One region of the Shinella sp. OV683 genome, then DNA from elsewhere that is predicted to be linked to it. Evidence: predicted binding sites of a transcription regulator. Region 1 holds the regulator's gene; each other region holds the start of a gene.

Region 1 (10,451 bases):
TGCAATGAGGCATCGGCCGGCCGGGGACATGAATGCGAGAGGCGATTTTCAGTTGGATTTCACGGAATGTCCTGAGTTTCGTCAGTGCGGCCATCGCTCTCATGGTCCTGCTTGCCGCAGGCCTTAACGGCTGGCTGGCCGCTGCCGCAATCCTTATAGCACTTCTGCCGTCATTTTTCCGCGGACCCGCTCCCAGCAACCGACAGGCCGGATCGCCGTCCGCTACCGAAGCCGTGGATGCCGATCGGTTGGCGGAGGTGAAGTCGGCCTTTGCAGGCTTTGACAGCCCCGCATTCCTGCTGGATGCGCAGGGCACTGTCATCTATCAGAACCCGTCCGCGAGGCATCTCTTCGGAGAGATCGAATCCGGCCAGCACATTTCCGCCCGCATCCGTTCACCGGCAATCGTCGAGATGATCCGCCGCTCGCTGGCCCAGGGTCGCAACGGCCAGATCGAATACACCTCGACGCTGCCGACCGAGGGCGTCTATCAGGTGCGTTGCGTGCATGCGGACGGGGCGCTCGGCAAGACGGATTTCTATGTGCTGATTTTCCGCGACATCTCCGAATCCCGCCGCATCGACCGGATGCGGACCGATTTTGTCGCCAATGCCTCTCACGAACTGCGTACGCCGCTCGCCTCGCTGCGCGGCTTCATCGAGACCTTGCTGGGTCCCGCCCGCAACGATCCGAAAGCCCATGAGCGCTTCCTGACCATCATGCTCGAGCAGGTGACGCGCATGAGCCGGCTGGTCGACGACCTGATGTCGCTTTCGCGGCTCGAACTCAAGGCGCGGCTGGCGCCGGAGGAGCAGGTCGACCTCGTGCCGCTGATCGGTTCGGTCTGCGATGCACTGGCGCCGTTGGCCGCCGACGTCAATGTTGTCATCAGCCAGGAACTGCCCGATCATCCCGTCATCGTCGCCGGCAATCGCGATGAATTAACCCAGGTTTTCGAGAACCTTATCGAAAATGCCTGCAAGTATGGCCAGGAAGGCAAGGCCGTCGATGTCATGCTGGAAGAAGACGGGCCGGAGGGCATCGAGGTCAGCGTCACCGACCATGGGCCAGGCATTCCGGAAGATCACGTGCCACGCCTGACGGAACGCTTCTATCGCGTCAATGTCGAGAGCAGTCGGACCAAAAAAGGCACCGGATTGGGCCTCGCAATCGTCAAGCACATTCTCACCCGGCACCGGGCGCGGCTGATCATCCGCTCCGAAATCGGCAAGGGCAGCACCTTTACAGTACGTTTTTGACATAAAACTCCGAATGAATTCCCGCAAATTCTAAATTACATAATAAATACATATAGATAGACTGTCACAAATCTTTCACCAAACTGACATAAAAATACGGGTGTCCAAGGTCTAGTGAAGTTGCGGCCGGACAAAAAAGGCCGAAGGTGCCGCGCCTGGCGCCTCCAAATCCAGCCCGAACGGGAGAACCACTATGAAATTCACCAAATCCACGCTGGCAGCGCTCATCGCGTCTGTCGCTTTCGCCGGCGCCGCACAGGCCGCCGATCAGATCCACGTCGCCGGTTCGTCGACCGTGCTTCCTTATGCCAAGATCGTTGCCGAGCAGTTCGCTGAAACCTATCCTGATTTCAAGGCTCCGGTTGTCGAGTCCGGCGGTTCGGGCGCAGGTCTGAAGGAATTCTGCAAGGGCGCTGGCCCGGAAACCATCGACATCGCCAATTCTTCGCGTCCGATCAAGAAGTCCGAAATCGAGACCTGCAAGTCGAACGGCGTGACCGACATCACCGAAGTCAAGATCGGCTATGACGGCATCGTGTTTGCGACCGACAAGTCCTCGCAGGACTTCAAATTCCAGCCGGCTGACATCTATCTGGCCATCGCTGCTGAAGTTCCGGTTGACGGCAAGATTGCTGCTAACCCGAACACCAACTGGACCCAGGTTAACAAGGCCTTCAAGGACCAGGAAATCCAGGCTTTCATCCCCGGTGAAAAGCACGGCACGCGCGAAGTGTTCGAGCAGAAGGTGGTCCTCGCTGGCTGCAAGAAGACCGGCGCATTCGACCTCTACGTCAAGGCCGGCGTTGCTGAAAAGGACGCCGAAAAGAAGTGCGTTGCCATCCGTAAGGACGGCAAGGCTGTCGACATCGACGGCGACTATCCGGAAACGCTGGCCCGCCTCAATGCCGACAAGAAGGCCGTGGGCGTATTCGGCCTGTTCTTCTATGAGAACAACCTCGACAAGCTGAAGGTCGCTACCGTTGGCGACATCACCCCGAGCCAGGCCACCATTGCTGACGGCACCTATCCCGTGTCCCGTCCGCTGTTCTTCTATGTCAAGAAGGCTCACCTCGACTCCGTTCCGGGCATGAAGGAATATGTCGAATTCTTCACCTCCGACCAGATGATCGGCCCTGACGGCCCGCTCGTCGAGCAGGGTCTCGTCCCGGCTCCTGACAAGGAACGCGAAGCAATCCGCACGGCGGTTTCTTCCTGGAAGAACATGTAAATCCTGCGAGGGCCGGCGGCTATTTCCCGCCGGCCTTTCCTTAAGTATTTTGCGGGCATTGCGCCCCGGATTAGGATTTAGATATGGGTAGCGCCCTCACGTTCCTGATTATCGCTGTCGTGGGCATCGTCGCCTATTTCCTGGGCCGCTCTCGGGCCGCGACTGTATCCGGCGGCGAGCTTCAGAACCTTCATTCACGTCCTACATATTTCGGTTCCTACGCCGCCATTCTCGCCATCCTGCCTGCCACGGTTGTGCTCATCATCGGCCTTGTAGTCGGTGGCGGCATCGTCGAGCGTTCCGTCCGCGGTGCTTTCCCCGCCGACGTGCTGGCCAAGCCTCAGAGCGAACAGAATGTCGTCTACGAGATGGTCAACGCCATGGCCGGCGGCCTGAGCCGCTTGACGGTGGATGAGGAAAAGCTCGTCAATTCCGACATCAATAAATTCAAGGAAGTGCTTGGTTCCAAGGGTGTTCCGCTCGCCCAGGCGCCACAACCCTATATGGTCGAGGCGGCGCGCAAGCTCGCCAGCGTCTCCACAAGCGTTCATTGGGGTGTAGGTATCCTCTCGATCCTCGTCGCCGCCATCGGTGCTTACTGGGCAATCTCGCGCACCTCGCTGACCTTCCGCGCCCGCAACCGGGTGGAACGGATCGTGCTGGTTACACTCGTCGTCTGCTCGGCGATCGCGATCCTCACCACAGTCGGCATCGTTGGCTCGCTGATCGGCGAAACCATCCGCTTCTTCTCCGTCGTGCCGCCGTTGAATTTCTTCTTTGGCACCGTGTGGGATCCGCGCTTTTCGACCGACGGCAGTTCCGTCGGCCAGTTCGGGTTGATCCCGCTCCTTCTCGGCACGCTCTATATCGCTATCGTCGCCATGATCATCGCCGTGCCGATCGGTCTGTTCGCGGCGATCTACATGGCCGAGTATGCCTCCAGGACTTTCCGCTCGATCGTAAAGCCGTTGCTTGAGATCCTGGCGGGCATTCCGACGATCGTTTACGGCTTCTTCGCCTTGATCACCGTCGGTCCGTTCCTCCGGGACTTCTCTGCCGATCTCTGGGGTGCCCTGACTGGCAACCATCTCAACTTCATCGAGGCCCAGAGCGTACTGACCGCAGGCTTCGTCATGAGCATCCGCCTCATCCCGTTCGTCTCGTCGCTTTCCGACGATATCATCACGGCGGTGCCCCGGGCGATGCACGATGGTTCGCTTGGTCTTGGTGCAACCCGTTCCGAAACCATGAAGCGCGTTATCCTGCCGGCTGCTTTGCCGGGCATTATGGGCGCGCTTCTTCTCACAGGCTCCCGCGCCATCGGCGAAACCATGATCGTGGTTCTCGCAGCCGGCGTTGCCGCCAACCTGCAGTTTTCGCCTTTCGAGCCGATGACGACGATCACCGTCAAGATCGTCAACCAGCTCACGGGTGACCTCGAGTTCAATTCACCGCAGACTCTGGTCGCCTTCGCACTCGGCCTGACGCTGTTCTTCATCACGCTGGCGCTCAATGTCTACGCGCTCTACATCGTCCGTAAATACCGGGAGCAGTACGAATGACCGACGCAGTCTTAAATCCAGCCGCCGCCAGCGCCGGCGCAGATAGACGGGACATCGGCATCCGCAGCCGCCGCGCCTCCGAGAAGCGCTTCCGCGCCTACGGACTGATTGCAATCACGCTCGGCCTGCTCTTTCTGGTCATGCTGCTCGTCTCCATCGTATCGAAGGGCTATACCGCCTTCTTCCAGACGATGATCACCGTGCCGGTCGAGTTCTCCGAAAAGGTCATCGACCCCACAGGCAAGCGGACAGAAAACCCGAAATTGCTGGTCACCGCCAACTACCCGGTTCTGGCGCGCGATGCGGTGGCCAAGGCCGCCGGCATCGACACCACCGACAAGGCGGCGCTTGCCAAGCTCAAGGGCTTCATCTCCGATGGCGCCCGTGCCCAGCTGCGAGACCTGGTGATTGCTGATCCAAGCATTGTCGGCAAGACCGTTCCCGTCACTTTCCTCGCGGCAGCCAACATCGACTCGGCCTTCAAGGGGCAGATCGACATTACCGTGCCGGAAAACGACCGTAAGGTTACGGACGCCCAGGTCACGGTGATGAAAAAGCTCGCCGAGAGCGGTGCGCTCGCAGAGCATTTCAACCCAGCCCTGTTCACCAATGGTGCATCGAGCCGTCCGGAAGCGGCAGGCCTTGGCGTGGCCATCATCGGCTCGGCCTACACGATGCTGATCGTGCTGCTGCTCGCTTTGCCGATCGGCGTGTTCGCCTCGATCTATCTCGAGGAATTCGCGCCGAAGAACCGCTGGACCGACCTTATCGAGGTCAACATCAACAATCTCGCGGCCGTCCCGTCAATCGTCTATGGTTTGCTGGGCCTGTCGATCTTCATCAACTTCCTCGGCATGCCGCGGTCGGCGTCGGTCGTCGGTGGCGTCGTGCTGGCGCTGATGACGCTTCCGACCATCATCATCGCCACCCGCGCCGCCCTCAAGGCTGTGCCGCCTTCGATCCGTGCCGCCGCGCTCGGGCTCGGCGCTTCGAAGATGCAGACGGTCTTCCACCATGTCCTGCCGCTCGCCATGCCCGGCATCCTCACAGGCACGATCATCGGCCTTGCAAACGCGCTGGGCGAAACCGCGCCGCTGCTGCTGATTGGCATGGTGGCCTTCGTGGTCGACTATCCCAGCACTCCATTCGAGCCGGCCACCGCGCTGCCGGTGCAGATCTACATGTGGGCGAACGAGGCGGAACGTGCCTTCGTGGAACGCACTTCGGGAGCGATCATCATCCTGCTCGTGTTCCTGATCATCATGAACCTTGGCGCCATCATGCTGCGCCGGCGTTTCGAACGCCGCTGGTAAGGAGATATTGAAATGAATATGCTGACAGATGTCGAAGTCGAAAAGACGGTAGCAAGAAACATGAGCAACCAACCTGAAATGAAAATGGTGGGCAAGGATGTCTCCGTCTACTACGGCGAGAAACGAGCCCTGTTCGACGTCAACCTGAATGTTCGCAAGAACACAGTCACGGCGCTGATCGGCCCGTCGGGTTGCGGCAAGTCGACCTTCCTGCGCAGCCTCAACCGCATGAACGATACGATCGAAGGCTGCCGCGTCACCGGCAAGATCACGCTCGACGATGGCGACATCTACGATCCGACACTCGATGTCGTCGAACTCCGCGCCCGAGTCGGCATGGTGTTCCAGAAGCCCAATCCGTTCCCGAAGTCGATCTATGAGAACGTCTCCTACGGCCCGCGCATCCATGGCCTTGCCAAGAACAAGGCACAGCTCGACCAGATCGTCGAATCCAGCCTGCAGCGCGCCGGCCTGTGGAACGAGGTCAAGGACCGCCTGCTGGAAGCTGGTACCGGCCTCTCCGGCGGCCAGCAGCAGCGCCTGTGCATCGCGCGCGCCGTTGCCGTCAGCCCGGAAGTCATCCTCATGGACGAGCCATGCTCGGCGCTCGACCCGATCGCCACTGCCAAGGTCGAGGAACTGATCCACGAACTGCGCGAGAACTTCACCATCGTCATCGTCACCCACTCGATGCAGCAGGCCGCCCGCGTTTCCCAGCGCACCGCCATGTTCCACCTCGGCTATCTCGTCGAGGAAAACGACACCGACAAGATTTTCACCAATCCGGATGACCAGCGCACCCAGGATTATATCATGGGCCGCTTCGGCTGATCATTTTTCGCCTGCATCAGCAGGCATGGGGTTCTCGTCATGGTAACATCACATATCTATTCCGTCTTTGACGACGAGTTGAAGCATCTTGCCCGCCGTATCGCAGAAATGGGCGGCATGGCCGAACAGATGGTATCCGACTCGATCCGCGCACTGGTCACGTCAGACGCTGCCCTTGCACAGCGGGTGATCTCGCAGGACGTGGTCGTCGACCAGACCGAGCGCGACATCGGCGACAATGCGATCCTGATGATCGCCAAGCGCCAGCCGGTTGCCTCGGATCTGCGCGAAATCATCGGCTCGATCCGTATCGCCTCCGACCTCGAACGCGTCGGCGATCTCGGCAAGTCCAATGCCAAGCGCGTCATCGCCGTCCAGAGCTCGGGCATCCCGCGCCCGCTGGCACGCGGCATCGAACATCTCTCCGAACTGGCCCTGTCCCAGCTCAAGGACGTGCTCGACGTCTATTCGACGCGCTCGGCCGAGAAGGCGGAAGCCATCCGCCTACGCGACGAGGAAATCGACGCCATCTACACCTCGCTGTTCCGCGAGATGCTGACCTACATGATGGAAGATCCGCGCAACATCACGCCCTGCACGCATCTGCTGTTCTGCGCCAAGAACATCGAGCGCATCGGTGACCACGCCACCAACATCGCCGAGACCATCTACTACATGACGACCGGCGAGCAGCCGGCCGGCGAGCGCCCCAAGGATGACAATACGGCATCCGTCATTCAGCAGCCCGCCGAGTAAAAGATAAGCCATCCGCGCCCGATTGGCGGGCGCGGATCCGAGATCTGCCCGAGCCCACCGCCAAGCGGTATGATAGCGGGGCAGATGACGACTGCGAACGGAGCAAGCCCTTATGCAGCCAAGAATCATGGTTGTCGAAGATGAAGAAGCGTTGGGCACTCTGCTCAGCTACAATCTCGAAGCCGAAGGCTACGACGTCGAAGTGATCCCCAGGGGTGACGAAGCCGATATCCGCCTCCAGGAACGCGTTCCCGATCTTCTGCTGCTCGACTGGATGCTGCCGGGCGTCTCGGGCATCGAACTGTGCCGTCGCCTGAGGATGCGTCCCGAGACCGAGCGCCTGCCGGTGATCATGCTGACGGCGCGCGGCGAGGAAAGCGAGCGCGTGCGCGGGCTTTCCACCGGCGCCGATGATTATGTCGTCAAGCCGTTCTCGACGCCGGAGCTCATGGCCCGCGTCAAGGCGATGCTGCGACGTGTGCGCCCGAACGCCATCTCTTCGTTGCTCAAATGCGGTGACGTCGAGCTCGACCGCGAGACCTACCGCGTCCATCGCCGATCGCGCGAAATCCGCCTGGGACCGACAGAGTTCAAGCTGTTGGAATTCTTCATGGCGTCGCCGGGTCGGGTATTCTCGCGCTCGCAGCTTCTCGATGGCGTGTGGGGCCACGACATCTATGTCGATGAGCGCACCGTCGACGTCCATGTCGGCCGCCTGCGCAAGGCACTCAACCTCTCCAACATGCCCGATGTGATCCGCACCGTTCGCGGCGCGGGCTATGCGATGGAAGTCTGAGCGCCGGAGCGCTTACGACCCCGGCAGCACTCTGATCCCATAGAGGCGGATGGCGCGGCCTTCGCCTGTCAGGTCGCTGTTGATGACGATGTAGCCCGGATCGGTTGGGCCGAGCTTGCCGTCGAAGGCAATCGGGATCAGCTCATCGACCCGTTCGTTGGTGATGGTGAAGCGATGCCGGCCGCAATCGCCGAGCGTCGTGAACTCGCACTGGATATAGATCTGCGCCGGCTTGTCGCCATCGGCACGCAAGGTAATGGCCAGCGTCGACTTCTTGCCGGCGAGATCCTGCAGGATGCCGGCCGGCACTTCGATCCGCACTTCGCCATCCTTGTCCGGCGAATTGGAAGCGATGGTGACAGCTGCGCCATCGCTGTCCGTCACGTTGCCGATGACAGCATCGCCGCTGGCGGTAATCTGCGCCTTGCCATTCGGCTTGAAGACATCGACCCAGTCGCCGGAGAAACCGCGCAACGGGTCGAGCCTGGTACTCTTCTCGTTGGGATCGAAATTCTCGCTTTGTAATTCCTTCGGGATCAGGTCGAAATCCGAATTGCCCTTTAGGGCGGCATCGAGCATTCCCGTCGTGTAGACCCACCAGACGCCGGCCGCGACCACGCCGATGAGCACGGAATAGACGAATAGCGAGGCAAGCCACGAGCCTTTTCGGCGGCGCCTGGTGCGCCTCTCCGGTGTGACTGTGCGGCCCTCGGGCGTCGACGGCTCGGCCCAGGCGGGATCCTCCTCTTCACGGATCACCTGACCCTGCTTGCGTGCTGCTTTACGAGCCTGCTTCCTGTTCTTGCCCTGGCGCTCGTCGCGGATGGCGGAAAGCCCCGACAGCGAGCCGTCTTCTTCCTCCGCATAGTTGTCGCTGGCAATGGACCGTTCTCCTGTGACAACTGGCGGCGGCGCAACATGCTCGATCACCGGATTCCGCCGGAAGACCTCCGCCTGCCGCATCGGCTCGGGCTCGTTGAGCGTCGGTTCCGGCTCGATCGTGTCTTCCCGTTCCATCGGTTCGGCGGGCGTATCTTCAACGATGGTTTTTTCCAGCCGCGCCGCACTACGCAGTTGCTCTAGTTCTTCGTCCTCGATCGCGCGAATGGTGATTTCCAGCCGCTGGCGCTGCCGCTCGACTGTCTCGGGGTCCTCGATCTCCTGCTTGCGGAGCCCGGCGTCCAGTGCGTTGCGCGCCGATTGATAGATACGCGAGCGGATTTCCGGATTGGACCGCTCTGCCCGTTCCAATGCGTTTCGGATCGCCTGTTCCAGTCCGCTCAATATGCCATACCCTGAAGGCGCCGTGTCTGGCGCGAGAATTTCATTCTTCGGTAACCATTCGATTCCGCCTTTGCAAGCGCCGGGCACCGCAACGGCCATCGCTCCCCCGCAAAAATCCCAATGGCGGAGAAAAATGGCTTCCTTCGGGCGGAGGAGAAAATTCAAGGTTGAACAATTTTTGCAAATGACGATATCTTGCAGAAAGGATGCGCCGACCTTTGGCGGATTCCCTTATCACATCGCTTTCTGCCGGATCGACCCATGACACTGCCTGCTATTCTCAAAGACAATCTGCGCATTCCCGTCGTTGCCGCCCCGCTGTTCATCATTTCCCATCCCGACCTGGTGATCGCCCAATGCAAGGCCGGCGTGGTCGGTTCGTTTCCGGCGCTGAACGCTCGGCCTGAAAGCCAGGTGGATGAATGGCTCGCCGAGATCACCGAGACGCTTGCCGCCCATGATGCGTCCAGCCCTGAGCGCAAGAGCGCCCCGTTCGCCGTCAACCAGATCGTCCACACCACCAACCGGCGGCTGGAGCACGACCTGCAGATGTGCGTCAAATACAAGGTGCCGATCGTCATCTCCTCGCTCGGTGCCGTGCCCGAAGTCAATGACGCCATTCATTCCTATGGCGGTATCGTGCTGCATGACGTTATCAACAACCGTCATGCCAATTCGGCCATCCGCAAGGGTGCCGACGGCCTGATCGCGGTCGCGACCGGGGCAGGGGGCCATGCCGGCAAGCTCTCGCCCTTTGCACTGGTGCAGGAGATCCGCGAATGGTTCGATGGGCCGCTGCTGCTCTCCGGCGCGATTGCCAATGGCGGCGCCATCCTCGCGGCACAGGCCATGGGCGCCGACATGGCCTATATCGGCTCGCCCTTCATCGCCACGCCTGAAGCGCGGGCAACGGACGCCTACAAGCAGATGATCGTCGACAGCCGCGCCGACGACATCGTCTATTCCAACTATTTCACCGGCATCAACGGTAATTATCTCAAGGGCTCCATCCTCGCCACGGGCATGGATCCGGATCATCTGCCGGAAGCCGATCCGAAGAAAATGGATTTCGAAAAGACCGAAAGCGGCCCGAAGGCCTGGAAGGAAATCTGGGGCTGCGGCCAGGGAATCTCTGCGGTCAAGGCTGTCGAGCCAGTGGAGACCTTGGTCAGCCGGCTTGAATCCGAATATCGAGCGGTCAAGGCAAAGCTCTGCGGCTGAGGCATCCGGCCTGGTTTTCGTGCTTTGGATAGGCGCAATTGCATCTCGGCACCACAGTGGATCCCATCCCATCCAATTTTCAGGATTTATAGCCGATAGCGGCTTGCATTCCCCAGCCGATTTCGCTATCAGCGCCCGCATACGCTCTGTCCGCGCCCCGCGCCGGACTTTGCCGGTCGCCGCTTTAGCTCAGGTGGTAGA
Region 2 (10,451 bases), 1.1 Mb from region 1:
AGGATGGCGATGTCATCTTCGCGCGCCGCAACAAGCGCGCCAGTGACGAACCGGATATGGAAGTGGCACACATGGTCTCTGGCTCCGGCCGCGCCGGCAAGACCGAAGCGGAAACCGATCGCCGCGCTTTCATCGGCCGAGGTCGCACGCTCGCCAATGCCCGCGCCTTCGATCGCAATGCCCGGCTCGAGGGCCACGACGGCTTCACGCTCGATCCGATCTTCTCGCTGCGCCGCGTGCTGCGCGTGCCGGCCGGGCGCGAAACGTCGGTGACCTTCTGGACCATCGCCGCGCCCAACCGGACGGAGCTGGAACGGGCAGTCGAGCGCTGCCGCCATCACGAACGCTTCAGCGACGAGGCCCGCCTCTCCTGGACCCGCTCGCAGGTGCACATCCGCCACCTCGACACCACCCATCAGGAGGCGATGGTCTTCCAGCGCGTTGCCTCGTTCCTGATCTATCCGGATACGCGCCTGCGGCAGGCCGCTCTGACGTCCGGGCAATCCATATCGGCGCCACAATCGGCGCTCTGGCCGCTCAGCATCTCTGGCGATTTTCCGATTTTCGTGCTGCGCATCGATAACGACGTCGATCTGCCGATCGTGCAGAAGGCGTTCCGGATGCAGGAATATCTGCGCGCCCGGGGCGTGATCTCCGATCTCGTCATCCTCAACGAGCGCGAGACGTCCTATGCGCAGGATGTGCAGCACGCCATCGACTTCATGTGCGAAAACGCCCGCCGTCGTGGCCTGTCCTCGGGCCCGGCGCAGCATATTTTCTCGGTCCGCCGCGACCTGATGGATGACGCGGCCTATGAGGCGCTGCTGGGCGCTGCGCGCATTGCGTTGCACACCCGCAACGGGGCGATCTCCGAGCAGATCGACCGCATGGAGCGGCTCTACGAGACCGAGAATGCGCCGCCGCCTGTGACCAGGCGCAAGGCCGCGCTACCGGCCCGCCGCGGCAGCCATCCCAAGCCGGCTGTCGTGCCGGATGGTATCGCCGCCAATCTCGAATTCTGGAACGGCTTTGGTGGTTTCGACCCGCAAAGCCGCGACTATGTCATACGCCTGCCGGGCGGAGGCGCCACGCCGCAGCCCTGGATCAACGTGATCTCCAACGGTGCGTTCGGCTTCCACATTTCGGCCGAGGGCGCGGGCTTCACCTGGAGCACCAATTCGCGCGATTACCAGCTGACGCCATGGAGCAATGATGCGGTCGTCAACCAGCCGGGCGAGGCCTTCTACATCACCGATCTCGCCACGAAGCGGATGTTCTCGCCGTTTGCAGCCATCAACCGTGACCAGAGCATGTTGCATGAGGTCCGGCATGGGCCAGGCCACACCACATTTGCCGCGACCAGTGATGATCTCGCGGCCGAAATGACCCAGATCGTCGCCTCCGGCGATCCAGCCAAGCTGATGCGCCTGAGGATCGCCAATCGCGGCCAGACCACCCGACGGCTCCGGATCTACGCCTATGTGGAATGGGTGCTCGGCAACAATCGCGCCAGGACGGCCCCGCATATTCGCAGCTGGAACGAAGGCAACGCGCTGATGGCGTCCAACCCGTTCAGCGTCGACAATTCCGAGCGTACGGCTTTCCTCGCAGCCAGCATCAAGCTCTCGTCCTGGACCGTCTCGCGCGGCGAGTTCATCGGCAACATCGGCGATGCCCTGACGCCGATCGCAGCGCTCAACGGCACGGTACTCTCCAACAGCGAGGAAAGCGGCGGCGATCCCTGTGGGGCAATCGCGGTCGACCTCACCATCGAGGCCGGCCGGAGTGGTGAAGTGCTGTTCCTGCTCGGCGATGTCGAGCGGGCGGAACTTGCCGAACCGCTGATTGCCAGGCTGGTCAAGGACGGTTTCGACAAGGAAATGCACAAGACCACGGCCGAGTGGGATGCCTTCCTCGGCGTACTGCAGGTCAAGACGCCGGATGAGTCGTTCAACCGGATGGTCAATACCTGGCTTCCCTACCAGAACCTCGCCTGCCGCATCCGCGCGCGTAGCGCCTTCTATCAGGCGAGCGGCGCCTTCGGTTTCCGTGACCAGTTGCAGGATACCCTGGCGCTGATGCTTCAGGACCCGAAGCTCGCGCGTGCCCAGATCCTCAATGCCGCCAGCCGGCAGTTCATCGAAGGCGATGTGCAGCATTGGTGGTTGCCGAAGTCCGGGGCAGGGGTGCGCACGCTGATCTCCGACGACGTGGCCTGGCTGGGTTACGGCACCGCCCTCTATGCCTCCACCACGGGCGACTACGGCATTCTCGACGAGCAGATCGCCTTCCTCAAGGGCGATGTCCTCGGTGAGAAACATGAGAGCTATTTCCAGCCCGAGATCTCCGACAAGAAAAGTAGCCTCTACGATCACTGCGCTCGCGCGCTCGATCTTGCAGTTCAGCGCACCGGACAGCACGGCCTGCCGCTGATCCTCGGCGGCGACTGGAACGATGGCATGAACCGCGTCGGTATCGAGGGCCGCGGCGAAAGCACCTGGCTTGCCTGGTTCCTGTATTCGGCCCTGCAGCGCTTCATCCCGATCGCCAAGGATCGCGCCGACCACAAACGCGCCGATGCGTGGAAGGCCCACTGCGACCGGCTGAAGACGGCCGTGGAAGGCTCGGCATGGGACGGCGAATGGTACCGCCGCGGCTATTTCGATGACGGCTCGCCATTGGGGTCAAAAGACAGCGACGAGTGCAAGATCGACTCAATCGCTCAGTCCTGGAGCGTGCTTTCGGGCGCCGGCGATCCCGCGCGTGCCAATCAGGCGATGGACAGCGTCTCGTCCAGACTGATCGATGCCGACGCCAGGATCCTGCGGCTGTTTACGCCACCCTTCGAGCACTCCAGCAACGATCCCGGCTATATTAAGGGCTATCCGCCAGGTGTCCGCGAGAATGGTGGCCAATATACCCATGCAGCGATCTGGTCGGCCTATGCGTTTGCCAAGATGGGCCGAGCCGACGACGCCTATCGCACCTTCTCGATGATCAATCCGATCAACCACTCGCTCAATCGCGACGAGGCGGAACTCTACCGCGTCGAGCCCTATGTGGTTGCAGCCGACGTCTATGGGGCGGCAGACCGTACCGGGCGTGGCGGCTGGACCTGGTATACGGGTTCGGCCGGCTGGCTTTACCGCACGGCGGTCGAGGCAATCCTCGGCATCACCAAGCAGGGCCAGACAATCAAGGTCGAGCCGGCGCTGCCGACCGAATGGCCGGGCTTCACGGCTGTGCTGCAACAGGATGGCAAGACATTCGAGATCAGCGTCCAGCGACAGGATAGCGGCACTCTGGCGATCACCGTCAACGGTGCAGCCCCCACTACCGACGACGGCGCGTTCGCCATTTGAGGCTAGCCCCGAGCTTGGCGCTGATGGCCCCGGCGGACCTACGCCGGGGCCGCATTCTCCTGACGCCCGACTATCTCAGCTGTCACACCAACTTCACCCTCCTCCGCTAGCCTTTTGTTAATCCGGGGAAAAAGTGGAGTTGGGATATGACCGACATCGCAACGACTGAAATCGAAATACAAAAACCCGAACATCCGCTTGGCAAGCCGAGTGTGCTCGGCAACTATTTCCTGCCGCTCTTCGCACTTATCCTGATCGGCGGCCTCGGCTATGTCGGCTATGCGCTGAGCCGCGATCTCACCAGTGCGGTGGCCGTGCCGTGGATCCTGCTGGGCTTGGCACTTCTGATTGCGCTCGGGTTTGAGTTCGTCAATGGCTTCCATGATACCGCCAATGCCGTCGCCACCGTCATTTACACCCATTCGATGCCGGCCGAACTCGCCGTCATCTGGTCCGGTTTCTTCAATTTCCTCGGCGTGCTGACCGCCAGCGGCGCGGTCGCCTTCGGCATCATTTCGCTGCTGCCGGTCGAACTCATCTTGCAGGTCGGCTCCAGCGCCGGCTTGGCCATGGTGTTTGCGCTGCTGGTGGCCGCAATCATCTGGAACCTCGGCACCTGGTATCTCGGCCTGCCGTCGTCGAGTTCGCACACGCTGATCGGCTCGATCGTCGGTGTCGGCCTTGCCAACCAGTATATGGCGCCAGTCGGTACCGCCACCAGCGGCGTCGATTGGTCCAAGGCCACCGAAGTCGGCATGGCACTGCTGATCTCGCCGCTGGTCGGCTTCTGTGCCGCCGCACTGCTGCTGCTGGCGATGAAGGCCTTCGTCAAGAACAAGGAACTCTATGAGGCGCCGAAGTCGGCGGCCCCGCCGCCGCTGTGGATCCGCGCGCTTCTGATCTTCACCTGCACAGGCGTCAGCTTTGCCCATGGCTCCAACGATGGCCAGAAGGGCATGGGCTTGATCATGCTGATCCTGATCGGTGTGGTGCCGACCGCGTTCGCGCTCAACCGCACGCCGGATGTCAATTACCTCGAAGCATACAAGACCTCGGCCACACAGGTCGAACAGGTACTGGGTAAATATCTCAAGCCCGGTGTCACCATCGCTGCGGCCAATGCCGAAAAGGTCGTCGGCGAGGCCGTCCGCACCAAGACCTGGAAGGACGAGACCACACCCGCATTGCAGGCCTTCATCAACCAGACCAGCAAGCTCGTCTCGCCTTATCCGACGGTTGAGAAGCTGCCGCTCGATCTGGTCAGCAACGCCCGCAACGATATCTATCTGATCGGCGAGGCATTGAAGCTGATCGACAAGAAGAAGCTGCTGCCGATGGAGCCGGCCGATCTGACCGTGGTTTCCGGCTATCACAAGGCGGTCGACAACGCGACCAAGTTCATTCCGCTCTGGGTCAAGGTCGCCGTAGCGCTGGCGCTCGGGCTCGGCACCATGGTCGGCTGGAAGCGCATCGTCATCACCGTCGGCGAAAAGATCGGCAAGACGCACCTGACCTATGGCCAGGGTGCCTCCGCCGAGCTCGTCGCCATGGGCACGATCGGCGCCGCCGACTATTTCGGCCTGCCGGTATCGACCACCCACGTCCTGTCGTCCGGCGTGGCGGGCACCATGGCCGCCAACGGTTCAGGCCTGCAATGGTCGACCGTGCGCAACATGCTGATGGCCTGGGTGCTGACGCTGCCGGCGTCGATCGCCATCGCCTTCGTGTTGTTCCTGATCTTCCGGGCGGTGTTCTAAGGCGACTACACTTTTGATTGATAAGCCGCCGCCAACCTAGCGGCGGCTCTCACTTTTCTGCCATGCGACAAGCCGCAGTTCTGCTATCGTCCTTTCAGGAGTCGGGCAGAAGAGGGCGAATTGCGCAGATCCGATATTGTCGCGGGTATCTCTGTGGCCGGCCTGATGTTGCCGGAGGCCGTGGCCTATGCGGGCATTGCCGGTCTGCCGCCGCAACGCGCCATCCTCGCCGCGATTGCCGGCTGCCTCGCCTATGCCGCCATCGGCCGCAGCCGGTTTGCCATCGTCTCGCCGACCTCCTCGTCCGCCGCGATCCTCGCGGCCTGCATGATGTCGCTGCCGGGGGCGATGGCCGACAAGCTGGGCCTGGTGACGATACTGATCGGCCTGGCCGGAGTCATTTTCATCATAGCCTCGCTGATGCGGCTGGGGGCGCTTGCTGCCTTCATCTCGCGGCCGGTGCTGCGCGGCTTCGCGTTTGGGCTGGCGATCACCATCGTCATCCGCCAGTTGCCGGTGCTTGCGGGTGTGTCGGTTCCCAGCACGGATATCTTTCGCACGGCCTATGCCTTTGTCTCGGTACTTCCACAGTGGCATGCCGAAAGTGTTGCGATCGGCTTGGTCGCGCTTGCGGCGTTGTTGATCCTGAGGCGGTTCCCGGCGCTACCGGGCTCGTTTCTCGTGCTTGCCGCTGGCATCGGCGCGTCCTACCTGCTCGACCTCAAGGGGCACGGCGTATCGGTGGTCGGCGCCATCGACCTGTCGGTGGCATGGCCAAACGTCTCCGCCTATGACCGTTCTGATATCGCCCGGCTGATCCCGTTTGCATTCCCGCTGGCGTTCATCCTGCTCGCCGAATCCTGGGGCACGATCCGGTCGCTGGCGCTTCAGCACGGCGATGTCGTGGATGCCAACCACGAACTGGGCGCCCTGGGGGCGGCCAACCTCGCCAGCGCCCTCGTCCAGGGCATGCCGGTCGGCGCCGGTTTCTCCGCCGGTGTCGCCAATGAGGCCGCAGGCGCCGCGAGCCGCCTGGCTTCCGTCGCCGCTGCCGTGTGCCTCGGCATCCTGGTCTTCTCTGCGCATTGGCTGGTGGCAATGCTGCCGCATCCTGTGCTGGCGGCGGTGGTGATCGCTGCCTTGATGCATGCGCTCGATCCCGCACCTCTGCTGCGTCTCTGGCATCTCGGGCGTGATCAATATGTGGCGCTGGCCGCCATTGCCAGCGTGTTGCTGCTGGGCGTTCTGAACGGGCTGCTGGTCGCCGTCATCCTGTCCTTCGCGATCTTCATTCGCCGGCTGGCGCTTTCGGATGCCGCGCGCCTCGGACGGTTGGGCGACAGCCACGATTTCGTCGATATCAGCCGCCATGACGATGCCACGGAGATTGCCGGCATCGTTATCTGGCGACCGACCCAACCGCTGTTTTTCGGCAATGCGGAGACTGTGCTTGGCAAGATCGCGGCCGATGCCAAATCCGAGCCGCAGGGCACTGCGGTGATTGTTAGTCTCGAAGAAACGTTCGAGCTCGATACGACGGCGCTAGAAGCGTTGGTCGAGTTCGACGCCACTATGTCTGCGTCCGGCAAGCCGCCGCAATACGCGCGCGTTCACGACCATGTCCGCGATCTGCTGATGTCGGGCTCGGCCGGATATCTGATCAAGCGCAGCAGCTACAGCGTGGAAGATGCGGTTGCCGCGATCGACACAAAGGAAGCCAAGGAAGATGGATCGCCTGCATCAATATGAGCCCCGGTTGCAGCCGGTCGAGATCAAGTCGCTCCGGCCCACCCAGCTGACGGTCGGCTTTATCGAGGTGGAACGCAAGCGCCAGGAGTGGCGCGGCAGGGCCGATCGCAACGGCCCGGATTACCTCGGCAAACATATGGTTCCCGTCGTCATCGGCCCCAAGGGTGTGCCCTATCTTGTCGATCACCACCACCTCGTCCGGGCGCTACACGAGGAAGGCGTCGAGCATGTTCTGACCAGTACAGTGGCCGAGCTCGACAGGCTGGAGAAAGAGGAATTCTGGGCGTTTCTTGACCACCGCAACTGGATCTATCCCTATGACGCGGCCGGCAAGCGCCAGAGCTACAAGGAAATCCCCAAAACCATCGGCGAACTCACCGACGATCCCTACCGGTCGCTTGCGGGCGCCCTGAGGGTGGCCGGCGGATATGCCAAGGACATCGTGCCCTATGCGGAATTCCAATGGGCCGATTTCCTGCGTAACCGCGTCAGTCGCCGTATCTTGCGCGACGATTTCAAGGCTGCGCTGGCAGAAGCCAAGAAGCTTGCGCGCGGACCGGCGGCTCGACACCTACCGGGCTGGTGTGGCCCGTCCGATTGAGTGTCGTCAGCGGAGATAGAAGGTAAGGTTGCCGGAAAAAGCCTGTTTGACTGCAACGATATTGTTGATCTGGACCTGCCGGGCCCGCAACGCCGCGGCGAGTGAACGGTTTGCCCGTATCGCGCCTTGAAGTGCGTGCACCTGGTCCGGATAGGTTGAGCTCCAGTTTTCGATCATGGCCCGTTGTGCGTCGAAAAGGTCCATCGCGGAGATCAGTTGTACCCTGAACCGCTCGCCCTGCCAGCTCTCGATCGCGCCGCCCGGGAAGTAGCTCGATGTGTAGCCGACCTCCAGGACGAGACTCTGGTCAGTACGGAAAGCAGGCGCTCGGGGGGCTGCATTCGATTGCGACAGCAGCAGGGTGGGGCTGATCAAAGCGATCAACGTGGCATTAAGGATGCGTAACATGGCGGACTCCCTTGCGGTCGATGTTTACGACACCGTCCTGCCGCGCACACGCCTGAAGGCAAGCGCGCGGTGGATATCGCCTATTTGGTGATCCTAAATTACGATTTCTACAAGTGTGCCAAGCTCAAGTTCGCGTGATCGGGTAAAGATCCGTCAGTATCTCTCGGGAACGTACATCTCATCGGGCACGGGCGTGCGATGATAATCGTCGTGGCGGATGCGCTCCGGCAGCTCGATCTCCGCCTTGGGTACGTCCTGATAAGGGATCTGCTCCAGAAGATGGGCGATGCAGTTCAGCCGCGCCTTCTTCTTGTCCACAGCTTCCACCACCCACCATGGCGATTCAGGCGTATGGGTGCGCGCCAGCATCTCTTCCTTGGCCTTGGTATAGTCTTCCCAATGCTTGCGGCTTTCCATGTCCATCGGCGACAGCTTCCACTGCTTCAGCGGATCGTGGATGCGCATGTTGAAGCGGAATTCCTGTTCTTCGTCGGTGATCGAAAACCAGTACTTGATCAGCACGATGCCGGAGCGCACCAGCATGCGTTCGAATTCCGGAACCGAGCGGAAGAACTCCTCGAGCTCGTCCTTGGTGCAGAAGCCCATGACGCGTTCGACACCGGCGCGATTGTACCAGCTACGGTCGAACAGCACCATTTCGCCGGCCGATGGCAGATGCGGGATGTAGCGCTGGAAATACCATTGATGGCGCTCGCGTTCGGTCGGGGCGGGCAGGGCAACGACGCGGCAGACGCGCGGGTTGAGACGCTGGGTGACGCGCTTGATGGCGCCGCCTTTGCCGGCGGAATCGCGGCCTTCGAAGATCACCACCACTTTGAGCTTCTGGTGCTGGACCCAATCCTGCAGCTTGACGAGCTCGTGCTGTAGCCGAAACAGCTCGCGAAAGTAGATCTTCCGATCGAGCGTCTGCTCTGCAGGTTCGCTGAGGCCTTCGACGACCAGCTCGTCGAGCCGGTCTTCGTCGAGCTGCATCTCCAGTTCCTCGTCAAAGCTGTCGGCGATTTCGGCCTTGATGCGTTCGAGCTGGTCGTGATGGTCCATAGCCATGGCAAGCGCCCCTTCTGTGTTGTGGAGACCAAAACAGGTCTGTGCGACAGAGATGTGACAGTTTTGCTTTGCCGCAATTGCATTTGCCGACAGCCCGGAAAAGCTGGCTTCCGGTCTTGCCAAATGAGGGGAAGAGATTAGAGCCTTTCGCGGTTAAATGAAAACAATTCTGCCGGTGCCACAAATCAAAGGCCTGTAATGGACGCGTCTTCCCCGGTCACGCTCAGACGTGGCACGATCCCCATCATGGCGACCGCCTGCGGCGTGATGGTCAGCAACATCTACATCTGCCAGCCGCTGCTGGGGTCGATCGCCCGCGATTTCGGCGTGCCGGAAAGCATGTCGGCGCTGGTGGCCGTCGCGACGCAGGTCGGCTATGCGCTCGGTATCCTGCTGCTGGTGCCGCTGGCCGATGTCGCCAATCCCAAGACACTGCTGCGTTGGCTGATGGGCCTGACGGCGTTCGCGCTGATTGGCGCTGCCTTTTCACCCACCATCCACATTCTCATTCTCGCCAGCATCAGCTTGGCGGTAACCACCGTGGCGCCGCAGATCCTCATTCCGCTTGCGACATCGCTGGTGCCGGCGGAACGGCGGGGCAGGGTGGTCGGCAGCATGATGCAGGGCCTGACGCTGGGCATCCTGCTGTCGCGAACGGTGTCGGGCATCGTTGCCGAGTTCACCGGCAGCTTCCGGGCGTCCTTCGCGGTTGCGGCGATCCTGACGCTCGTTCTGTTCATGGTGCTGCCCTCCTTTCTGAGGGAGAAGCCGCAAAGTGGCGCCAAACTCGGCTATCTCCAGCTGTTGGCCTCGCTGCCGGGCCTGCTGAGGCATCGGCTGCTGGTGCTGTCGATGGCGATGAACTTCTTCGCCTTCGCGGCCTTTTCGGGTCTCTGGTCGACGCTGGCCTTCCACCTCGAAGCCCGGCCCTTCGGCCTTGGTGCGGCGGCGGCAGGCTTGTTTGGGCTTTGGGGCGCGCCCGGCACGCTGCTTTCGCCACTGATGGGACGGCTGGTCGACCGATACGGCTCCTCGACGGTCAACGCCATCGGCTTCGCGTTCATCTTCATTGCGTTCGTCGTCGCGGGGACTTGGGGCGCGCTTTCGGTGATCGGTCTGGTCGTGGCAGTCAACATGCTGGATTTCGGCATCCAGAGCGGCCAGATCGCCAACCAGACCCGCATCTTCGCCATCGGCCCGGAAATCCGCGCCAGGCTCAACACACTCTACATGTTCTCGTCGTTTTCCGGCGGCGCGATCGGGGCATTCTGCGCAAGCCGTGCCTGGACGGCCTATGGCTGGACCGGCGTCTGCACCTTCGGCGGGATATCCACCGCGCTGGCGGCGGCGATATTGCTGGTCGGCGTGACGACAGGAAAAAGCGACCAACATTAGGCCATTGGCATTGTATCACATCAGCACCATCGCGATCGCTGTCTTGCGGGACGGAGCGGCTACTTCGGCGAACTGTCCAGCAGTTCCCGAATTCGCCTCAGCCCACGGGCG
Region 3 (10,451 bases), 2.5 Mb from region 1:
CCGAACCTGCCGTAGATATAGCCGGAACAGAGAATGATGATGGCGTTGAAGAGCGCGATGAACGTCTGGTAAAAACCTTGCGCCGATGCCTCGCGCGTCTCGCCCACCCGCGTCATCAGGAACCGCTGGATGCCGATATGGATGGTGGCAAATGTGAAGGCATGCGTCGCCATCAGCGCCAGATGTGGCAGGAAGCCTGTGATGTGCGGGAAGATCAGCCAGCGCGCCACAGCCACGACGCTGCCGGTCAGGATCAACGTCCAGATGCTGAAGCGCGACATAAGCCACGTTGAGATGATGAACATGGTGATCTCGGCAACGACCCCCGACATCCAGAAAAGGCCAATCTCTCCACCGGAGAAGCCCAGGCTTTTCTCCCAGTAGATCGAGGCGAAGCTGAACAGCATGCCGTGGCTGCCCTGCACCAGAGCCGCCCCCCCGGTAACCAGTACAAAATCCGGTCGCCAGAGTGGATTATGCGCATTCAGAACCCCACCGACCGGCTCCGCCGCCGGCATCTCGGAGCGCCCAAGCTTCGGCGCGAGTATGGCCATCAGCACCGTCAGCAGGAAGAACCCTGCCATTGACGGAATGACCATGGCGCCACCGAACAGCCCAAACAGCCAACCACCGACAACAGTCGAGACGATGAATGCCACCGAACCCCAGAGACGCAGGAAACCATAGTCGAAGCTCCAGCGGCGAACACCGGTGATCAGGATGGCTTCCGCGATTGGTGCATAGGGCGCGTAGAAAATGCCCTGCAGCGCATAGACGATCAGCACCGCCCAGAACGAATGCGTGTAGAGCATCGCCACCGCCGTGCAGAACGAAATCGTCGCCGACCACAAGAGCACATGCGAGCGATCACTGGAACGGTCCGCTGCCATAGCCCCGAGCGGCGTGCCGATCATGCGCACAAGATGCGGCACGGCGAGGATGATGCCGATCTCGGCCGCGCTCATCTTCAGATAATCAAGGAAGACAGGAAAATACGGCAGACCAATACCATTGACCATCATCGGAGCGCAAAACAGAAGTGCTGCCCTGAGCGCAAAAAGTCGCGGCGCATCCTGCCGGTTGGCCGGCACGGTCTGATGGTACATCATAGAATCCAAGTCAGCCGGCACGATCGCGTGGGAGCCGCGCCGCACCTGTCCTTCGGGAGTCAAAGGGTTTGAATATTTATAGCCCTATCATCGGCATAGATTCGCTAAAAGCCCGAATTATGGTCGTGCAAAAATAGTCGTAAACGATTGCATTCCAGCAACAAAGATCTCTACCTCGCCTTGCAGCGGTGCCAAACACCGCTATGGTCTCGGCATGACGTTCTTCATGACCACGCTCAAGATTCTGGCGGTTGTCACTGGCCTAATCTATCTCGCTGCCTCGTCCTATCTCTATGCAAACCAGGGCCGCTTCCTGTTTCCCGGAGCCTATAGTCCATTGCCATCCGGTGCCGAGGATTTCGGCACGAACTATGGTATGCAATCTGTAGAGATCGCCACATCTGACGGCATCAAGATCTTCGCGTTTGCAAGTCCACCACAGCCAGGAAAGCCGATTGTCATCCTTTTTCATGGCAATGCCAGTTATCCCGAGAGCTACGGATTTCTCTATGTCGGTTGGATGGCTGGCGGTTTTGGCATCGTCGCACCAGCCGCGCGCGGTTATCCGCGCTCGTCAGGCGAAGCCGACGGCGAGAAGATGCTTGTCGATGCGCTCGAGATCTTCGACTGGGCGAGGCAGACCTATCCAGATCACCCAATTGTCCCATTCGGCCAGTCGCTTGGCACGGCTCCGGCCATTCATGTCGCGGCCAATCGTCCCGTCGCTGGCGTCGTGCTGGTCTCGCCCTTCAGATCGATGCTGTCACTCGTGCGAAGCAAGCTGCCATATTTTCCGATATCGGCTTTGCTAACGTCGCCGTTCCGCAGCGATCTCGACATGCCTCGCATCGCGGCGCCAATGCTGGTCTTTCATGGCGATCTGGACCAACTCGTCCCCATAAGTTCGGCCGGCGAACTTGTCGCCCTGACAAAGGCTCCCGTAACGTTTGACACCATCGAAGGCGCTGGCCATGCCGCCGGTCTGTTCGACAACGACATGATCGACCGTATCTACCATTTTATCAGCGCTGCCAAATGAAGGAGAGGCTTCTTTTACTCGCTCAAGCCGCCTGCACTGCCTTCGGCAGGTCGTGCGTCAGCAGCCGAACCGGCACCATCGGGCCGCTGATCGGCGTGGCTTCCGTCAGCGACTGCCAGCGGATGAGCTCCATCCGGCCATCGAAATGCTCGACGATCGCCGTGCAGCTTTCCACCCAGTCGCCGGTATTGATGTAGCGGATGCCACCGATATCCTCGATCACCGCGTGGTGGATATGGCCGCAGATCACACCGTCGACATTGTGCCGGCGCGCTTCCTCGGCCACAACATGCTGGAACTCGCCGATGAAATTCACGGCGCGCTTGACCTGCAGCTTGGCCCAGGCGGAAAACGACCAATAGGGCAGGCCAAGCGCGCGTCGTGCGCGGGCGATCCAGACATTCAGTGCAATCGCGGTGTCGTAAGCCCAATCGCCGAGATGGGCGATGAACTTGGCGTTGCGCACCACCACATCGAACTCGTCGCCATGCAGCACCAGGTAGCGCTTGCCGTCCGCCGCTTCGTGGATGATGCTCTTCTCCACCTCGATCCCGCCGAAGTGAATTCCGGGATAATCGCGCATGAAGGAGTCGTGATTGCCGGGGATATAGACGATGCGGGCGCCCTTGCGGGCCTTGCGCAGCAGTTTCTGCACCACATCGTTGCAGTTCTGCGGCCAGTGCCAGGAACGCTTCAGCCGCCAGCCATCGACGATGTCGCCCACCAGCACGATGGTCTCGGCATCATGGATGCGGAGAAAATCGAGCAGGAAGTCCGCTTTGGCCGCCTTTGAGCCCAGATGGATGTCGGAAATAAACAGCGTCCGGAACCTGCGGTTTTCGTCATTCTCGCCTGCGTCTACCATCGACCTGCTCCGCCAATATTTCATGCTTTGGAAAAGCAGAGTCCTGTTTCACCTTTATGACAACGGCCGTTAACTGCACTCATTAAGCCCAATTTCATTGTTTTAGGACATCGTCACCCACGGAATGCTATGTTGATCCCAAGGCATTTCCCTGCCCGATCGACCCCGCGTCCCACATCCACCGTGCGAGTGAATTCATCATGTTCAGACATGTCGTGACAGCCGCGGTGACACTGCTGGTCGCATCGGGCATTGCGAGCCCGGCATCCGCGTCGGCAATCTGCGAGCAGCTGAGATTCGATCTTGCCAATTTTCGGGATATGTCGGACGCGCAGTCCGACGCCCGCAAATTCGCCCGCGCCATCGCCGACCAGAAGGCCAGCCTCCGCAAACTCGATTTTGTCATGCGCCAGAATGGTTGTTCTGCCGGCAGTATGGTGGTTGTTGACAGCGAACCGGATGCAGAATGTGGTGAGTTGCAAGCCAAGCAGGCGCGCATGGAGCGCAATCTCGACATCCTGGAGGAAAAGCGGATTTCGCTTCTGTCCGACAACCAGAGCGGCCTTGCCCGCCAGCAGTTGGTTCGCGAACTGGACAAAAACGGTTGCAACGACGAGCCCATGTTTGCAAGCGCTCCGGACGACGGTTTTGACACCCAACCCCTTGTCCGCGACGATCCCGACGGCTTCGAGACGATCCGGGTGCCGTCTGATGACCCCGATTATGGCGAGAGCCAGTTTGTCGATCTCGGCGGTGCCGCCGCCAACGGCAATTTCCGGACCATGTGTGTTCGCACATGCGACGGCGCCTACTTTCCGGTGTCCTCCAATGCATCGAGCCGGAATTTCCGGCGCGATGCACAGGTCTGCTCGATGATGTGCCCCGGCACGGAGACAGAACTATTCTACCATTCGATCAGCCAACAGAGCGCTGACATGCGCTCGACGACCACGGGTCGCGCCTACGATGAGCTGCCCAACGCCAATCGCTTCCGCACGGAGAGCGTCGAGAACAAAGGCCAATGCGGCTGCAATTTCTCGCTCTACTACAAGGAAATGATGAAGCGCGAAGCCTATGTGAAGGACCCTGCCAGCCAGCCGGTCAATCAGAGTTCGATCACCTGGATCAAACCTGAATTGCGCGGCGGGCTGAAACCGGCCAAGGAAGTGGCCGAAGTCAAGCCGAAGACAGCCGAGCGCGCCTACCAGCCCAGCGACAAGATCCGCATCATCGGACCACGTTTCCTGCCGGACGACAGCGGCCTCGACTTCAAGACACCGACCGGCTCGGTCGAATCCGACGCTAACTGACCTTAGGTAAGGTGCCGTAACGTCATGCCAGGGCAGAACGTCGCCTGATATTGCTTGCCGTCGCCCTCTTCATCATGCGGCTCCCTGAAGCGTCCGCCTGCGGAAAGCCTGAATGATCGCCCCCATCACCGCAACAGCTATTTCCGAGGGGCTCTGGGCGCCGATATCAAGGCCGATCGGTGCATCGATCCGTGCAATGAGATCATCGCTGATCCCTGTCGCCATCAAACGCTCGACACGCTTTGCATGCGTCTTGCGGCTGCCGAGCGCGCCCACATAAAAGCATCCGGTCCTCAATGCCTCGGCAATCGGGAAATCATCGATCTTCGGATCATGGGTGACCGCAACCAGCGCCGTATAGGCATCGAGCGGCCTCTCCCGCAATACGTCTTCCGGCCAGTCCGCCGTCAGATCGACGCCGGCAAAGCGCTCGGGCGTCGCAAATGCGGTGCGCGGATCGATGATCCGGAGATCGTAACCGGCAATCGGTGCAATCGCCGCCAGTGCCTGGGAAATATGCACCGCACCGATCACTGCGATCCGTAGCGGCGGGACCTGGACATTGAAGAACAGCTTCCTGCCATCCAGTTCCACCAGCCCCGACTTGCCGGTTCTGAACACCCTTTCGGCATCGGCCCGCAGAACGGCATTGATCTGCGCGCCCTCGACAATCACCTGGCCCGCGCCTGTTGCGATATCGGTAACCAGGATCACCGCACGACGCGCGCGGCGCGCTGCATTGATATCAGCGAGATGCTCGCCCCGCATCAGCCGATCCTCTCGACATAGACGGCGATCTTGCCCCCGCAGGATAGTCCCACCCGCCAGGCGGTCTCGTCAGCCACCCCGAATTCCACCATTTTGGCCGTACCAGAGGAAATGACGTCGATCGCCTCGGAAATCACTGCCCCCTCGACGCAGCCACCGGACACGGAACCCTCGAAATTGCCGTCGGCATCAATCACCAGATGCGACCCGACAGGCCGCGGTGCCGAGCCCCAAGTCTCGATGACGGTGGCGATCGCCACATTGCGCCCCTCGCCTTTCCACGCCTCGGCGATGTCCAGCGGGTCGCGAATTTCAGCTATGTCAGTCATCTCTCCTCCTCATGTCGAGGTCATGAATCGTCTGGGATCCGCATCTCTCGCCCGCCCGCCCGAAAGCGCCGTGGCGAGATCGCCGATGGCATCGAGATTATGCACCGCGCGCAGCTCGTCGACATGCGGCACCATTGCGCGTACGCCCCGCGCCCGCGCCTCGAAGCCGTCGAAACGCAGCAGCGGATTGAGCCAGATCAGCCGCCGGCAGGAGCGATGGAGCCGGTCGGTCTCCTGCTCGAGCAGCTCCGCATCATCGCGCTCCAGCCCATCGGTGATCAGCAGCACGATCGCCCCCTGCGACAACACCCGGCGCGCCCAGAGCTTGTTGAACTCCTTCAGCGTCTCGCCGATCCGCGTTCCGCCCGACCAGTCCTTGACGGCCGCCGTGCACATGGCAATCGCCTCATCGGGATCGCGATGGCGCATGGCGCGGGTGACATTGGAGAGCCGCGTCCCAAACAGGAACGTATGCACGCGTCGACGGCGCTCGGTCAGCACATGCATGAAATGCAGGAAGATGCGGGTATATTGGCTCATCGAGCCGGAAATGTCAGCTATGATCACCAGCGGCGGATGGATAGTTTTCTGCTTGCGCCACTTCGGCAGGATCAGCTGGCCACTTGTCTTCATCGCCGCCTTCAGCGTCGCGCGTGGATCGATGCGCGCCACCTTGGACGACGGCTGAAAACGACGGGTCCGCACGTCGTCCATCGGCAGAATCAGCCTGGAAAGTTGCTGCCGCGCCTCGTTGAGCTCACGCGCCGACATCTGCGCAAAATCAGTCTTGCGGAACACCTCACGTTCCGAGACCGAAAAGCGGGAATCGATCTCGATTTCCTCGCGCTGCCGTTCGCGGTCAGGCCGCTCAGCGCAAAGTGATTCCGAGACACGGGCGGCGGCAGCCTTTGGCCTGTCCTTCTCGCCGATATCGGGCGTCATCCGCGACAGCATCTGGATCAGTTTGCCCTCGAAATCCCGAGGCCGCCAGAAGATCCGGAAGGCCTCGTCGAACACCGCCTGATCCTCGTGCCGCTTGACGAAATTGCAGAACAGCGCCGTGTAGAATTCCTCGCGCGAACCGATGCCAATCACTGTGACGGATTCAATCGCGTCACGGATGGCTCCCGGCCCGATCTTCAGACCGGCGCGCCGCAGCACTCGTCCGAAATAGACGATATTGTCGGCAAAGCGTCCATCCCCGAGCGGAACGCGCGGCACCACGATCCCGTCGCTGTTTGCCGCAGGTTTCAACATTACCCCGTCGCCCTGAGCTCGGCCTTGACGGCATCGAGCGCCTGCCGGCCTTCCGAACCGTTGATACGGGCGATGTCATCCTGATACTTCAAGAGCGCTCCAACCGTATCAGAAATCGTCTCGGGATCGAGCGCGACACGATCGAGTTCGGTCAGCGCGGTCGCCCAGTCGATGGTTTCGGCGATGCCGGGATTCTTGAACAGGTCGAGCGTCCTGAGCTTCTGCACGTAGCCGACGATTTCCTGTGCCAGCGCCATGTTGCAGCCCGGCACCTTGCGTCGAATGATTTCCAGCTCCAGCGCCGAAGAGGGATAGTCCACCCAGTGATAGAGGCAACGACGCTTCAGCGCATCGTGCACCTCGCGGGTGCGATTGGTGGTGATAATGACGATCGGCGGCTCATCGGCCTTGATGGTGCCGAGTTCCGGGATAGTCACCTGGAAATCCGAAAGAATCTCGAGCAGGAACGCTTCGAAGGCTTCGTCTGTGCGGTCGAGTTCATCGATCAGGAAGACGGGCGCTCCGCCGCTTGAAGCCGATAGCGCCTGCAGCACGGGCCGGCGGATCAGATGTTTCTCCGAAAACAGATCGCCTTCGAGCCGCTTGCGGTCGCTGATCCCCTCCACCTCAGCCAGCCTGATGTCAAGCATCTGGGCAGGATAGTTCCACTCGTAGACCGCCGAGGAAACGTCGAGCCCCTCGTAGCACTGCAGCCGGATCAATTCGCGGCCGAGCGACTTCGCCAGCACCTTGGCGATCTCTGTCTTGCCGACGCCGGCATCGCCTTCAAGGAAAAGCGGTCGCTTCAGCTTCAGGGCCAGGAACACGACAGTGGCAAGCGAACGCCCGGCCACATAGTCGTTTGCCTCCAGCATGGCGATCGTTTCGTCGATCGTTGCGGGCAAGGCGGTTTTTGCGGATTGATCCATGTTCACTCCAGAGCGCCTGGCCGGAGCCGGGCATTTCTCCATGGAGATTACAGCGTATGGTAGGAACGGTCCATATAGACGAGCGCCGGATTTTTGCCGCCAAGTCGCATTGCTGCGACTTCTCCGATGACGATCGTGTGGGTGGCATGCGGCACCAGCTTGACGACACGGCAGTCATAAGTGGCGATTGCATCCGCCAGCGTCGGCGCGCCGGTCACCAGCGTATCCCAGTTGCCCTTGGCGAAACGCTCCTCCATCGACAGCTTTTCGAGCCCGGAAAAGGCATGGCTGAGCGCCTGATGATGGCCCGCCAGCGAATTGAGCGCAAAGACACCGCTCTCGAAGAAGATGTGGTTCTTCTCGTTGTCATGGTTCAGGCACACCAACACTGTCGGCGGGTTATCGGATACCGAGCAGGCGGCGGTGATCGCAACACCGCGGCGGACGCCGTGCAGCGCTGTTGTGACGACCTGTACGTGGCCTGCATAGCGTGCCATCGCGTTTCGATAAATTTTGCCATCTTCCATGGACAGCGGAGCAAGATCTCGGTTCAGCATGATGTGGTTATATAGGACAACAATTGAGAAAGTCGAAACTCGCAAGCGGAAAAGTCTGGACAAATTCGGGGATCGGCGCGCTTCTGCTTGCGCTTGCTGCCCCTCGGGCTACATTCGCCTCGAACTGGAATAGCCGCAATGAACCGCCACGTCCTTATCGCCGCCTTCACGCTTGCCTTGTCGCCATCGCTCGCGCTCGCGGCCGGGCCGAAGATTGCCGTTGTCGCGCCACAGGACGGCAATCTTGCGATATTGGGCCAGCAGGTGGTCGACGGCGCGAGGATTGCTGCCGACAGCCGGGCTGAGATCATCGTCATTCCGGAAAGCTGCGAAGAGGGTTCCGGCACTGCCATCGCCAACGATATCGTTAGCTCAGGCGCCATTGCTGCCGTCGGCTTCCTCTGCACGGATTCGCTTGAACCGGGCCTGGATGTGCTAGCCAAGGCCAAGATCCCAGCCATCACGCTCTCCGTGCGTGCTTCGATCGTCATGGAAGACGCCCTGAAAAAGGGTTGGCCACTCTTCCGCCTCGCGCCCTCGCCGACTGCGGAGCGCGACAAGATCGTCGAGGCAATCTTCGCCAACTGGAAAGGCAAGCCTTTCGCACTGCTCGACGACGGCACCATTACCAGCCGCGAGACCTCGGAGACGGTGCGCGAAGCACTTGAGGTCAAGGGAATGAAGGCGACCTTCATCGACAATTTCCGTCCCGCACAGGAAGTGCAGACCCAATTGCTCCGCCGCCTGGCCAAGGCCGGCGTCACCAATGTCTTTGCCGCCGCCGATCGCGGCGACATGTCGGTGATGGCACGCGACGCCAAGGCGGCGAACCTGCCGCTGACGTTCATGGGCGGCGATTCCCTCAACGGCAACGACCAGGGTGTCCCGCTCGAAAAAGGCGTGCTGGCCGTCACCCTGCCGGATTACACCACCCTGCCCGCCGCCAAGCCAGTCGTCGATCTCGCCGCAAAGGATGGCAAGTCGGCCGAGGGCTACGTGTTGCCGGCACATGCAGCGGTGGCCATCGTCCTCGATGCCGAGGAAATCGCTACGGGCAGCGGATCACCGCTCCCGGATGCGCTGGTCGATACGCCATTCGACACGGTTCTCGGTAAGATCCAGTTCACCAAAGCCCATGAGCTCGCGGTCAATCCATTTGTGCTGCAAGAATGGAACGGCGAGACCTTCGTGCCGCCGTCCGGCACACAGTAAAAACACTCGCTTTCAACCGCTTGCGCCTGCAAGCGGATTCATTTTGCGAGACCCCGGACGTGCAGGCAAACTTTGAGTATCTGAGGACAAATCCATGAAATCCGGCCCCAAAAACCTGATCACGGACGTTGCGGGCCTGAGAGTCGGCAACGCAGAGGACCGCGCGCTCAAGTCAGGCGTAACGGTGGTGGTGTGCGACCCCTCAGCAACGGCCGCCGTGCATGTGATGGGTGGCGCACCGGGCACGCGCGAAACAGACCTGCTGGAACCGCACAACACGGTGCAGGCAGTCGATGCCATCGCGCTGTCCGGCGGCTCTGCCTTCGGCCTTGATGCCGCCTCCGGGGCGCAGGCCGCCTTGCGCGAAATGGGACGAGGCTTCGCAGTCGGCCCGGTCCGGGTGCCGATCGTGCCGGCGGCCATTCTTTTTGACCTATTGAATGGCGGTGACAAAGGTTGGGGACTCTACCCGCCCTATCGCGAACTCGGCTATGCGGCAACGCTGTCAGCCGGCGATACTTTCAAAACGGGCTCACACGGCGCCGGCACCGGTGCGCTGACGGCTGGGCTCAAGGGCGGGCTTGGCTCAGCCTCCACAGTGCTGCCGAACGGCATCACCATAGGAGCACTGGTCGCCGTTAATGCCCTGGGCTCGGTGACCTGGGGCAACACGAAGCATTTCCGCGCAGCAGGTTTTGAAATCGGCAATGAATTTGGCGGGCTTGGCCTGCCGTCCACAATCCCGCCCGGGGCCGGCGAGATCTTCACCAAGCTCGATCTCGGCCAACCCAAGGACGGCAACACGACGATCGGCGTCATCGCCACCGATGCTATCCTGACCAAGGCCGAGGCAAAGCGGCTGGCGATTGCGGCACATGACGGCTTTGCGCATGCCATCTGGCCCTCGCACACGCCGATGGATGGCGACCTGATCTTCGCGCTCGCGACCGGCACGTCAGGCAAGGCAATCACTGCGGAGGATTTCATCGCGTTGTCTGCGGCCGCTTGCTCGACAATGGCGCGCGCCGTCGCGCGCGGCGTCCATGATGCGACGATGGAATCTGGTGACCTGTTGC

The links. Region 1 encodes PhoB, which activates phosphate uptake and scavenging genes when phosphate is short. Its sites were predicted from a motif close to TGTCATNNANCTGTCAT; they were not measured.
Region 2: a site for PhoB is predicted at 8,989-9,005, ahead of ppk2 (polyphosphate kinase 2). Genes of this name have one in related genera too.
Region 3: a site for PhoB is predicted at 3,059-3,075, ahead of ACXHRN_RS10190 (UDP-2,3-diacylglucosamine diphosphatase). Genes of this name have one in related genera too.

Annotation. Positions count from the first base shown of each region.
Region 1 covers NZ_CM173543.1:4,608,838-4,619,288, reverse strand. The annotation lists gene phoR (phosphate regulon sensor histidine kinase PhoR) at 33-1,259, shown strand; gene ACXHRN_RS22255 (substrate-binding domain-containing protein) at 1,453-2,487, shown strand; gene pstC (phosphate ABC transporter permease subunit PstC) at 2,571-4,049, shown strand; gene pstA (phosphate ABC transporter permease PstA) at 4,046-5,362, shown strand; gene pstB (phosphate ABC transporter ATP-binding protein PstB) at 5,381-6,193, shown strand; gene phoU (phosphate signaling complex protein PhoU) at 6,233-6,949, shown strand; gene phoB (phosphate regulon transcriptional regulator PhoB) at 7,062-7,745, shown strand; gene ACXHRN_RS22225 (hypothetical protein) at 7,758-9,029, opposite strand; gene ACXHRN_RS22220 (NAD(P)H-dependent flavin oxidoreductase) at 9,291-10,250, shown strand; tRNA gene ACXHRN_RS22215 (tRNA-Thr) at 10,429-10,451, shown strand, end outside.
Region 2 covers NZ_CM173543.1:3,474,665-3,485,115, reverse strand. The annotation lists gene ACXHRN_RS16880 (GH36-type glycosyl hydrolase domain-containing protein) at 1-3,362, shown strand, start outside; gene ACXHRN_RS16875 (inorganic phosphate transporter) at 3,509-5,119, shown strand; gene ACXHRN_RS16870 (SulP family inorganic anion transporter) at 5,240-6,868, shown strand; gene ACXHRN_RS16865 (ParB-like protein) at 6,846-7,469, shown strand; gene ACXHRN_RS16860 (hypothetical protein) at 7,476-7,877, opposite strand; gene ppk2 (polyphosphate kinase 2) at 8,031-8,945, opposite strand; gene ACXHRN_RS16850 (MFS transporter) at 9,144-10,340, shown strand; gene ACXHRN_RS16845 (DUF599 domain-containing protein) at 10,400-10,451, opposite strand, start outside.
Region 3 covers NZ_CM173543.1:2,123,986-2,134,436, reverse strand. The annotation lists gene ACXHRN_RS10200 (MFS transporter) at 1-1,109, opposite strand, end outside; gene ACXHRN_RS10195 (alpha/beta hydrolase) at 1,336-2,148, shown strand; gene ACXHRN_RS10190 (UDP-2,3-diacylglucosamine diphosphatase) at 2,171-3,013, opposite strand; gene ACXHRN_RS10185 (DUF2865 domain-containing protein) at 3,214-4,323, shown strand; gene ACXHRN_RS10180 (XdhC family protein) at 4,396-5,091, opposite strand; gene ACXHRN_RS10175 (XdhC family protein) at 5,091-5,420, opposite strand; gene ACXHRN_RS10170 (vWA domain-containing protein) at 5,430-6,674, opposite strand; gene ACXHRN_RS10165 (AAA family ATPase) at 6,677-7,606, opposite strand; gene ACXHRN_RS10160 (flavin reductase) at 7,654-8,103, opposite strand; gene ACXHRN_RS10155 (branched-chain amino acid ABC transporter substrate-binding protein) at 8,302-9,375, shown strand; gene ACXHRN_RS10150 (P1 family peptidase) at 9,470-10,451, shown strand, end outside.